3 regions of the Colwellia sp. 6_MG-2023 genome follow, and region 3 is predicted to be linked to each of the others. Evidence: predicted binding sites of a transcription regulator. Region 3 holds the regulator's gene; each other region holds the start of a gene.
What was found. Region 3 encodes FNR, which switches genes on or off when oxygen is low (the NO sensors DNR and NnrR bind a similar motif). Its sites were predicted from a motif close to TTGATCTAGATCAA; they were not measured.

Region 1: napE (periplasmic nitrate reductase, NapE protein) is a predicted target of FNR. The motif match lies at 1,269-1,282, and genes of this name have one in related genera.
Region 2: Q4503_RS00020 (OmpW family protein) is a predicted target of FNR. The motif match lies at 1,927-1,940, and genes of this name have one in related genera.

The regions. Positions count from the first base shown of each region.
Region 1 is NZ_JAUOPP010000036.1:12,220-15,485, reverse strand. It holds gene napA (nitrate reductase catalytic subunit NapA) at 1-59, opposite strand, end outside; gene Q4503_RS17720 (chaperone NapD) at 132-419, opposite strand; gene napF (ferredoxin-type protein NapF) at 465-1,028, opposite strand; gene napE (periplasmic nitrate reductase, NapE protein) at 1,033-1,197, opposite strand; gene Q4503_RS17705 (hypothetical protein) at 1,340-1,588, opposite strand; gene Q4503_RS17700 (FAD-binding and (Fe-S)-binding domain-containing protein) at 1,624-3,266, opposite strand, start outside.
Region 2 is NZ_JAUOPP010000001.1:1,549-4,814, forward strand. It holds gene Q4503_RS00010 (hypothetical protein) at 1-182, opposite strand, end outside; gene aroE (shikimate dehydrogenase) at 192-1,004, opposite strand; gene Q4503_RS00020 (OmpW family protein) at 1,117-1,821, opposite strand; gene Q4503_RS00025 (group II truncated hemoglobin) at 2,137-2,544, shown strand; gene Q4503_RS00030 (Sua5/YciO/YrdC/YwlC family protein) at 2,658-3,215, opposite strand.
Region 3 is NZ_JAUOPP010000006.1:62,615-65,880, reverse strand. It holds gene ccoS (cbb3-type cytochrome oxidase assembly protein CcoS) at 1-92, shown strand, start outside; gene Q4503_RS05665 (sulfite exporter TauE/SafE family protein) at 128-865, shown strand; gene fnr (fumarate/nitrate reduction transcriptional regulator Fnr) at 946-1,665, shown strand; gene uspE (universal stress protein UspE) at 1,818-2,756, shown strand; gene ttcA (tRNA 2-thiocytidine(32) synthetase TtcA) at 2,947-3,266, shown strand, end outside.

The sequences.
Region 1 (3,266 bases), on a different contig from region 3:
GCAACAGCAGCCGCTGCGGCAATAGCGTTGGCTTTAATAAATTCTCGGCGATTAATCATTTTGTCACCTTCCCCACTTTATTTAATGTCGTTTTAAAATGTTTCATTCAATTTTATCGTTGTTATGCTGCTTTAATTATTTTCACTATCAGTACTTTCATCTAAAATCTGATGATAAACAGGTGATAAATTAATAACGCCTTTATGATTTCTTATCGTATCCATTTTGTTGCCAATATCCTTATAACTATGCCCCTCTATTGTAAAAACAATTTTACCTTCTGCACTGGTTGCATGAATTTCAGTACCATCTACCCTTGTTATTGCTTTTTGCACCTCGGTTAACTGCTCAAAAATAGGATAAGCGACGAAACTTGCCACATGATATTCATCTGTTCTACTTTCATTATTTTTCGTCATATAATTTTTTAAATACCGCTTGTTTAATGTAAATACAGCTAAAGATTAGTTTGCTTTTGGCTCGAATATAAAGGAAATAGCATCTTGTGGACATTTACTGATGCAAGCACCACATTGAGTACAATCAACATCATTTATACTTGGCTCAGGAATACTGGAATTAAGGTAATGAAATTTAATAGCACTCGTTTCACACTCCTCACGGCAACTTTGACAATAAATGCTATTCTTAGCTAAACACTTATCACTAATATCTATGTTAACTGGCCAAGGTTTGTTATTTTGAGCAATCTTATCCTTGGTATTTTCATTATCAATAAAATCGCCAGAGAAAAGCGGTTGCTCACAAGCATCAATACACTTATTACAAAAAGAACATTCACCTAAACTAAAATCTACGGTTGGAAAACCCTCTTCATCTTTAGTAATGATCTTGCTTTCACAACTATTTATACAGTCTTGACACTGTGTGCAACCCGAAGTAAATACAGATTCATTCACTACCCAAGGTAAACGTAATACTTGTTTTGTGTGTATCCGACCACGTAAAAGTCGCCTTCTCGCTGGATTATCAACACGTTTATTGGCTTTTGATGTTGAAGTAGACAAGGTATTAAGATCCAGGAGGACCAAAAATAAACATTTGGCTTATCCATATGGCAAAGCCAAAACCGGCAACGATGCAAACAGATAAAATGGGAGCAAGGAAAATAGTCAGAAAAATAAAAGTATTACGCTCATATTTTTTTTGTTGTTTGTGAAGTGTTGTTAGGCTCATATCGTACTCGATAATCTATAATTAAAATCAAATTATAATGTGTACTTTAATATCATAGTTAAGCTTAGGGCTTGATATAGATCAAGATTCAGACATAAAAAAACCACCGTCTATCGAAGGTGGTTTTTTATAAAAGTTGGCTTTATTTCAATTTATGATTTTGGGGAGGATCTTCTGTTTCTCGCTTAACAAGTATAAAAGTTAAATACATTTTTGTCGGCAAAGAAAAAACTAAACCCAACGCAATACAGACCGCACTAATAATGATGCCTGTAACGCCTAAAGACTCCATATAATCACTATAATTATGTAAATATATACCTAAAATTAACAAGCACAAACCAATACAAATAGATATTTTCAATAATAAAATAAGTTTTTTATCTGACATAGTTGCCTCAAATAAAATGGTTATTTAGTGTTTTGTTATTGTAATTTAGCTAATAACGCCTCTACAGGATGTTTTGCTTTGAGTGCTGTTAAACGTTTCACCTGTGACCGACAAGAAAAACCTGTAGCCAAAATTTGTGTTTGCTCTAACTCAGCTAACTTAGGCTGCCAACTTAGATTAAATAATTCTTTAGAGTTATCTAAATTAGACTTTTCATGTCCATAGGTACCGGCCATACCACAACATCCGACAGTCACTTTTTCTAAATTCAAACCAAAATGGCTAAAAATATTTGTCCATTCATTTTCACTATTCACTAAAGCGGTCTTCTCAGTACAGTGAGTAAATAATTTGAACGCTTGCTGATTTTTATCTGCAATGCTTTTGAATTTTTCATCTTGTTCAATAAACGACAACAGCCATTCATGGGCGAGCAATACTTTAAAGTCACCGCGTTTATCACCCAAAATTTTTGCGTATTCATCGCGATAACAGAGCACCATTGACGCATCCATACCTAACATGGGTATATTCAGTTGAGTTAATTGATTTAAAAAATCACTCGATGATTGAGCTGTTTTGGCAAAGCGAGCTAAAAACCCTTTCACATGTTGCGCCTTACCGTTTGGTTTAAACGGTAATAAAATAGGCTCTAAACCTAACGCTTTTATTAACGCCATCATACTTTCGACAGTTTTAGCGTCATAGAAAGATGTAAAGGGATCTTGTACAATTAATACGTAACCCTTACGTTGTAGGTTCGTTAAACCTTGTAATTTATTTAAATCAAACCCTGAATAACCCGCTTTTTTGACCTGTTTTTTTAATGTAGGAACACTTAATAATGGAGTGTTCACGTAACCAATAGTTTTTTCAGATAACTTATCATAAGCATTCAAACTTAAAATACTATTCATCAACTTTGGCACTTTAGCCATTAATGGTGCTAATATTTCTACATTAGCGACAAGATGATCTTTTAGTGGTCTAGGATAGCGTGAATGATAAATGTTGATAAACCTGCTTCTAAAATCTGGCACATCAACCTTTATTGGACACTGGCTAGCACAAGCCTTACACGCTAAACACCCTTGCATTGCTTCCATAACTTCATGAGAGAAGTCATTTTTATTCTCTTCTTTTTCAAAAAAAGTAAGCTTGAATTTAGTAATAGTCGTGTCTAGTAATTTTTTAACTGACCAATGATTTACTTGTGTTTCTAGTGCTAATATATCAACACCTTGCTTCTCTAGTAACCTTAACCATTCACGCATTAAACCAGCACGGCCTTTAGGTGAGTGACGTCTGTCCTTAGTTACCTTGCTTGATGGACACATAGGACTATTAACATCGTAGTTAAAACATAAACCGTTACCATTGCAATCTAAGGCAGCACTATATGAATCTTTTACCGTAATAGGAATCTGTCGATCAAAAAAACCACGTTTAGTATCATCAACACTGACTAATTGTTCGCTTGAATCAATCGGGGTACATATCTTACCTGGATTCATTTTATTGAGTGGATCAAATGCGGCTTTGATTTTCCTTAATTCAGTGAATAATTCCTCGCCAAAAAACTCAGGGCCATATTCACTACGATAGCCTTTACCATGTTCCCCCCACATTAACCCGCCATATTTAGCCGTTAATTCAACCACCTTGTCAGACAAAGTTC
Region 2 (3,266 bases), on a different contig from region 3:
CAGAGCTCAGCAACTTCTTCTAAGTCGTACTTTGTACAATCATCAATAGCTTTTAATTTTTCAAGTTCTGCAGAATGAAAATATATTGTCACTTTTTGCCCTGATGCCTGACCCGTAAAACACCATGCACACTCTTCTACACTAAAAGAGAAGTCATCATTAAATAATATTGCTTGGTTCAAAATTTACTCCTATGAAAAAGATGATTTTAATTTCACAATAACAGAATCAACATTTGGCTTTATCCCTCTCCAAATGTAAAAACTTTCCGCAGCTTGGCCTACAAGCATTCCTAATCCATCAATAACTTGCTTAGCCTTTAATTCTGTTGCTTTTTGCAAAAAAGGGGTAAGTTCCTTGCCATAAGTCATATCGTAGCAAACACTATTTTCAGTAATAAGTTTTTCAGCTATCGGCAACCCTGCCCCAGTTAAACCAGCAGACGTCGCATTAATAATGACATCAAACTCTTGTTCATTTGCTTCTTCAAAGGAGCAAGCAGAAAGAGGTTGATTTGTATATTGTTCAACAATCGCTTGAGCTTTAGAAACTGTTCTATTAGCAATAGTTAAACTTTTTGGAATTTGATTCAATAAGGGTAACACTACCCCTTTTGAAGCGCCGCCAGCACCGAGTAATAATATTCGACTATTTTTAAGACACACATTATGAGCTAGTAAGTCATTCACTAAACCAATACCGTCAGTAGTATCTCCATAAATCTTACCGTTTTTAAAGGTTAACGTATTAACCGCACCAGAGAATTTTGCATGCTCAGTTAACTCATCACACATCGCCATTGCTTGTTCTTTGAATGGTGCTGTCACATTAGCGCCCTTACCACCAAGAGCAATGAACTCAGTTACAGCTTGATGAAAACCATCTTGTTCAGCAAATTGAGTTTCATAATTCAGTACTTGGTTAGTTGCTTGTGCGAATGATTGATGAATGAAAGGTGAACGAGATTGTTTAATGGGATTACCAAAAACACGATATTGATCCATAATGTTAGCCCTATAAAAATAATATTCGTAGCCTAACCGAATTGTTATTTTAAGAACACAAAAAAGCAGTAATAAATTACTGCTTTTAAATTATATTCTATTACTAATATGATTAAAATTTATAACCAAGCATCACTGAATATACCATTGGGTTAATATCAACTGCTGCACTACCACTTCCTGATAATCCTGCATCTAATGGATCAGACAAATCAAACTTAGCATCTGTTTCAATATCGATATAGCGCGCTGAAATATTCAGCGACCAATTTTCATCAAGTTCGTAATCCATACCCACTTGAACTGACAAGCCAAAAGAGTTATCTAGTTCGAGTTCACTAAACCCTGCAGCTCTCGGTGTTGATGTGAATTTCTCATCAAAGAAAATAGTATAATTAATACCTGCACCAATATAAGGTTTAAAAGCAGTTCCTGTATCAAAATAATATAATGCACTTAACGTTGGTGGTAAATGAGTAACCTCAGCAAGAGTAGCACCATTAAGATCAATACCATAAACTGAACTTGTAACACCATCAGGATCTTGTAACTTAACATCATGAGTAAATGGTGTAGCCGCAAGTAGCTCAATTGCCCAGTTACTGTCAAAAAAGTAAACTAGGTTCAAACCAAGTTGAGTATTATCATCAACAGTAAGAGATAGTGGTGTAAGTGCGCCATCTAATGCTACACCAGCTGAACCAGAATCTGGAGAAACCATAGTTGCACCACCACGAACGATTATATCGCCAGCTTGGTTAGCTAAAGATGGTAAAGAAAGTGATAATAATGCGATTGCTAATATAGAATGTTTCATGTTTTTATGTCCTTAAATTAATTAGGGACATAATAATCCTACCGCCAACAAAAACCTTGATCTCAGACAATGTTTTTTAGTGAAAAAACAAAAGTGATTTTAAAGTTGATTTCGATCAAGTATTTACTCTAATTATGGCCATTATCTAGGCTAAAAGTTGCTCTTTTTCATTCATTATTAATACCGTTGCTTTTATTAACCTTATTAAATATGGCTTCATTATCAACTCAGGTTATAATACTTGAATATAGTGATATAAAACCTCTTACGTTATTACCCATCAATATGTTTAGTAAACTTAAAAGAATAATTTCCATGGTCACAAAATCAAACAATCATAATGTACAAGAAAATAGCTTATATCAACTTATTGGTGGAGAGTCAGGTACTCGTAATTTGGCTGAAGCATTCTATGATGAAATGGAAACTAATATTCATTTACAAGAATTATTAGCCATTCATAAACAACCGTTAGACAATATCAGACAGAAGTTTTTTGAATTCCTTTCTGGTTGGTTAGGTGGGCCTAGATTATTTGAACAAAAATATGGTCATCCACAGTTAAGAGCAAGACATATGCCTTTTCAGGTAACTAAAAAGCAACGTGATTTGTGGATGCTATGTATGAATAACGCAATGAAAAAAGTGATTGACGATAAAGAAATTGAGCAACACCTAAGACAAGCCTTTGATCAAATGGCGTCACATATGGTCAATTGCTAATAAAATTGTACAGTTCGTTTAATGTGATTATAGATGAAAGGCTACCCCTTTAAAAAATAGCCATAACCATTTAATGCACTAAAAAAATTAAACACTCTCTCGAGTTCTAACAACTACGCTCTGAATGTTTCACCCGTTAACGCATCAATAATCGTTGACGGTTGTGTAAACCCTAACGTTTTACCTTTAATGATAAAATCTATTTTTGATGCTAATTCTGCATTTTTTTCTAACGCTTGCCACGTCATTGCGGGTTCACTTCCTGAAAGGTTTGCACTGGTTGAAATAATAGGTTTGTTCGTTTGCTTACATAATGCAACAACATCTGGTTGATCTGTCACTCTAACAGCGATGGTATTGAACTTTCCTGTTAGCCAAGTAGCTGTATTATTATTTTTAGGCACAACTTGTGTGATTCCATTAGGCCACCTAGATAAAACGGTATACCTTTTATCAGGAGGGATAAGATCATCATTAATATAAGGTAATAATTGCGAATAATTAGCCGCAAGTAAAATAAGGCCCTTCTCAACAGGTCTATTTTTCAACGCTAATAATTTTTCAACCGCCTGTTCATTGTCGGGATCACAACCCAAACCAAATACAGCTTCAGTTGGATAAGCAATAATACCTCCACTCAAAAACACATCTACAACAGATATTTCGTCCACAATACGCTCTTTCAATAAACTACTATGCTGCAATCTTAACAAAGTGAGCTA
Region 3 (3,266 bases):
AAGAAGGTATGAGTATTCTTTTTGATAATAAAGAGGATGATAAAACAACCAAACAAAGTAGTGATAAACCTGACAGTACAAATCATGGCTAACAAAGTCAGCAGTTCTCATAACGGTAACTAACTCAATGAACCTAGACTTATTCTCCGCATTTGTAATAGGATTACTTGGCTCAGGGCATTGTATTGTGATGTGCGGTGGGATTACCACCATGCTCACTTCAGCCCTTCCTGAGTCAAATAAATATAATAATCAAATACCTGTTAATAATCAGAGACCTATTAAGCACTCAACAGCATCCTCAATTACTCGTAGTAAAACCGCCTTAGTAATTTTATACAATATTGGTCGTATTTCTTCCTATGCTTTTATCGGCGCAATTGTGGGATTTACCGGCTCTATCGCGGCAAAAAATATTGGAATGCCACTTGCTGGTCTACGGTTAATTTCGGCAACCTTTATGATCTTACTTGGTTTATATTTAGGTCAGTGGTTGATGTGGTTAAATCGAATAGAAGCCCTAGGTAAGCATTTATGGCGTTACATATCACCTTTAGCCAGTAAAGCCATCCCTGTAAATTCACCAATAAAAGCACTTACTCTTGGCGCCATTTGGGGCTGGTTACCTTGCGGATTAGTCTACTCAACCTTAACTTGGGCACTGGCAAGCGGTAGCATATATACTGGGGCGAGTATTATGTTCTTTTTTGGCTTAGGTACTCTTCCCGCACTGTTAACTCTTTCTATTGGGTTTAGTAGCATTAAAAATACTTTAACTAAACCATCGTTCAAAAAGATAATGGCGTTAGTACTAATAACCTTTGGTATTTATAGTTTTATTGTTGCATACCACCAGATGTTCTAATACCATAGCATTATCCTAGAAATTAGAGTAAATACATAAATGAAAATTTACCCTATTCCTATAAAATAAATGAGTAGCCTATGTTAAATAATAGTTCCCCTGGTGCACAGCATATTAACTGTCAAAACTGTAGTGTTAGTGAACTTTGTCTACCTTTTACCTTAAATGATCAAGAACTTAATACGCTTGATCAAATTATTGATCGTAAACGTCCTTTCCACAAAGGTGATAAAATATTCACTGATGGTCAAGAAATGCAGGCGCTTTATGCTATTCGTTCTGGTACATTTAAAACTTTTACCGTTAATGAACAAGGTGAAGAACAAATCACTGGCTTTCACTTAGCTGGAGATTTACTAGGATTTGACGCTATTGCCGAATCAGAACATAAAAGTTTTGCTCAAGCTTTAGAAACATCGATGATATGTGAAATTCCTTACGATAATTTAGATACTTTATCTAATACTATGCCAAAACTTAAGAAACAAGTTTTACGCTTAATGAGTAACGAGATTAGAACCGATCAAGAAATGCTTACGTTGTTGAACAGAAAGAATGCCGAACAACGTGTTGCTACTTTTTTAGTCAGCTTAAGCAAACGCTATCGTGCCAGAGGTTTATCAGCCAATGAATTTCGCCTTACAATGACACGAAGCGATATTGGTAATTACATTGGACTTACCGTTGAAACAATCAGCCGTTTATTAAATCGTTTTCATAAAACAGGCTTAATTAAGGTTGATGGTAAACTTATTACTATCATAAACCTCAATGAACTTGTTAATTGTGCCGAACTTTAGCTCCTCAAAGGCTTTCTAGCGTTATAATTTATAATGCTTGTTTTAAATCCCTTATACTTTGATTTAAAACAAGCATTAATCTCACACTTTTGATATAAATTACTTAAGCTTTAATAAAGTTTAACCAATGTATAACAACAGGGAGAATTATCATGAAAACCTATCAAAAAATTCTAGTCGTTATCGACCCATCAACTGATGAACAAAAAGCATTACAAAGAGCAATAGACTTAGCTGCCAATATTAAAGCAAGTGGCGGTCAGGTGGAAGTAACTGCTTTTCTAAGTATCTTTGACTTCTCTTATGAGATGACTACTATCCTTTCCAACGATGATCGTGGCGCTATGCGACAATCTGTTATTAAAGATAAAGAGCTTTGGCTAGAAGGTATTATAAGTAATTTAAAGCCTGATATTGATATTAGTAACTTAGTTGTTTGGCATAATCGCCCTTTTGAATCTATTATTGAACAAGTAATCCAAAATAATTACGATCTAGTCATTAAAGGGACTCATCAACATGACAAATTCAAATCGGTAATTTTTACTCCTACTGATTGGCATATATTGCGTAAATGTCCATGTCCAGTATTATTAGTAAAAGAGCATGAATGGCCAAGCAATGGGAACATACTTGCAGCAATTAATGTCGGAAGTGATGAAACAGAGCACAATTCACTTAATAATAAAATTACTAAAGAAGCAAAAAAATTAGCACAGCTGATTCAAGGAAACGTTCATTTAGTAAATTCATTTCCTGGCACACCTGTTAACATTGCAATTGAAATACCAGAGTTTAACTCTAGTGAATACAATAATACTATGCTGCAACATCATAAAAAGTCGATGGCAGCACATGCGACTGAATTTGAAATTGATATCACTAACACTCACGTTGAAGAAGGCTTACCTGAAAGAGTCATTGAAGAAGTCGCGGATAAAATTGATGCTGAGCTAGTTGTGCTAGGCACAATAGGCCGAACGGGTATTTCTGCAGCATTAATTGGTAATACCGCAGAGCATGTCATTGACCAACTTAACTGTGATGTACTTGCGCTAAAACCTGAAGGTTATGTGTCTCCGCTACAGTAAAAGTATTTTCTCATACTGAAATCAAAGACTGAAAGAGGTATGTAACCTTTTTCAGTCTTTATTAAGCTAATATAACGTCGAAATAATCCCCTTTCAAACAACTTTAATACCACTTTAAACTTTTAACCTATGATAGAATTTACCATCGAAAATATAATATCTAATGTGATTAAGTGGTAAGTAGTTTTTAATGAATACTCAACAAGCTATTAGCAATAAGCTAGAAAAAAAAATCAGACACCTAACAGGCAAAGCCGTTTCTGATTACAACATGATTGAAGAAGGCGATAAAATTCTTTGTGCCATAAGTGGAGGTAAAGATTCTTTCGTAATGCTTGACATCCTTTTACACTTAAAACGTGTAGCGCCCATTAAATTTGACGTTATAGCTGTCAATCTCGATCAAAAACAGCCTGGCTTTCCTGAACATATACTACCTAATTACCTCGAAGAAAAAGGCATTGACTACTACATTATTGATAAAGACACCTACTCAGTAGTAAAACAAAA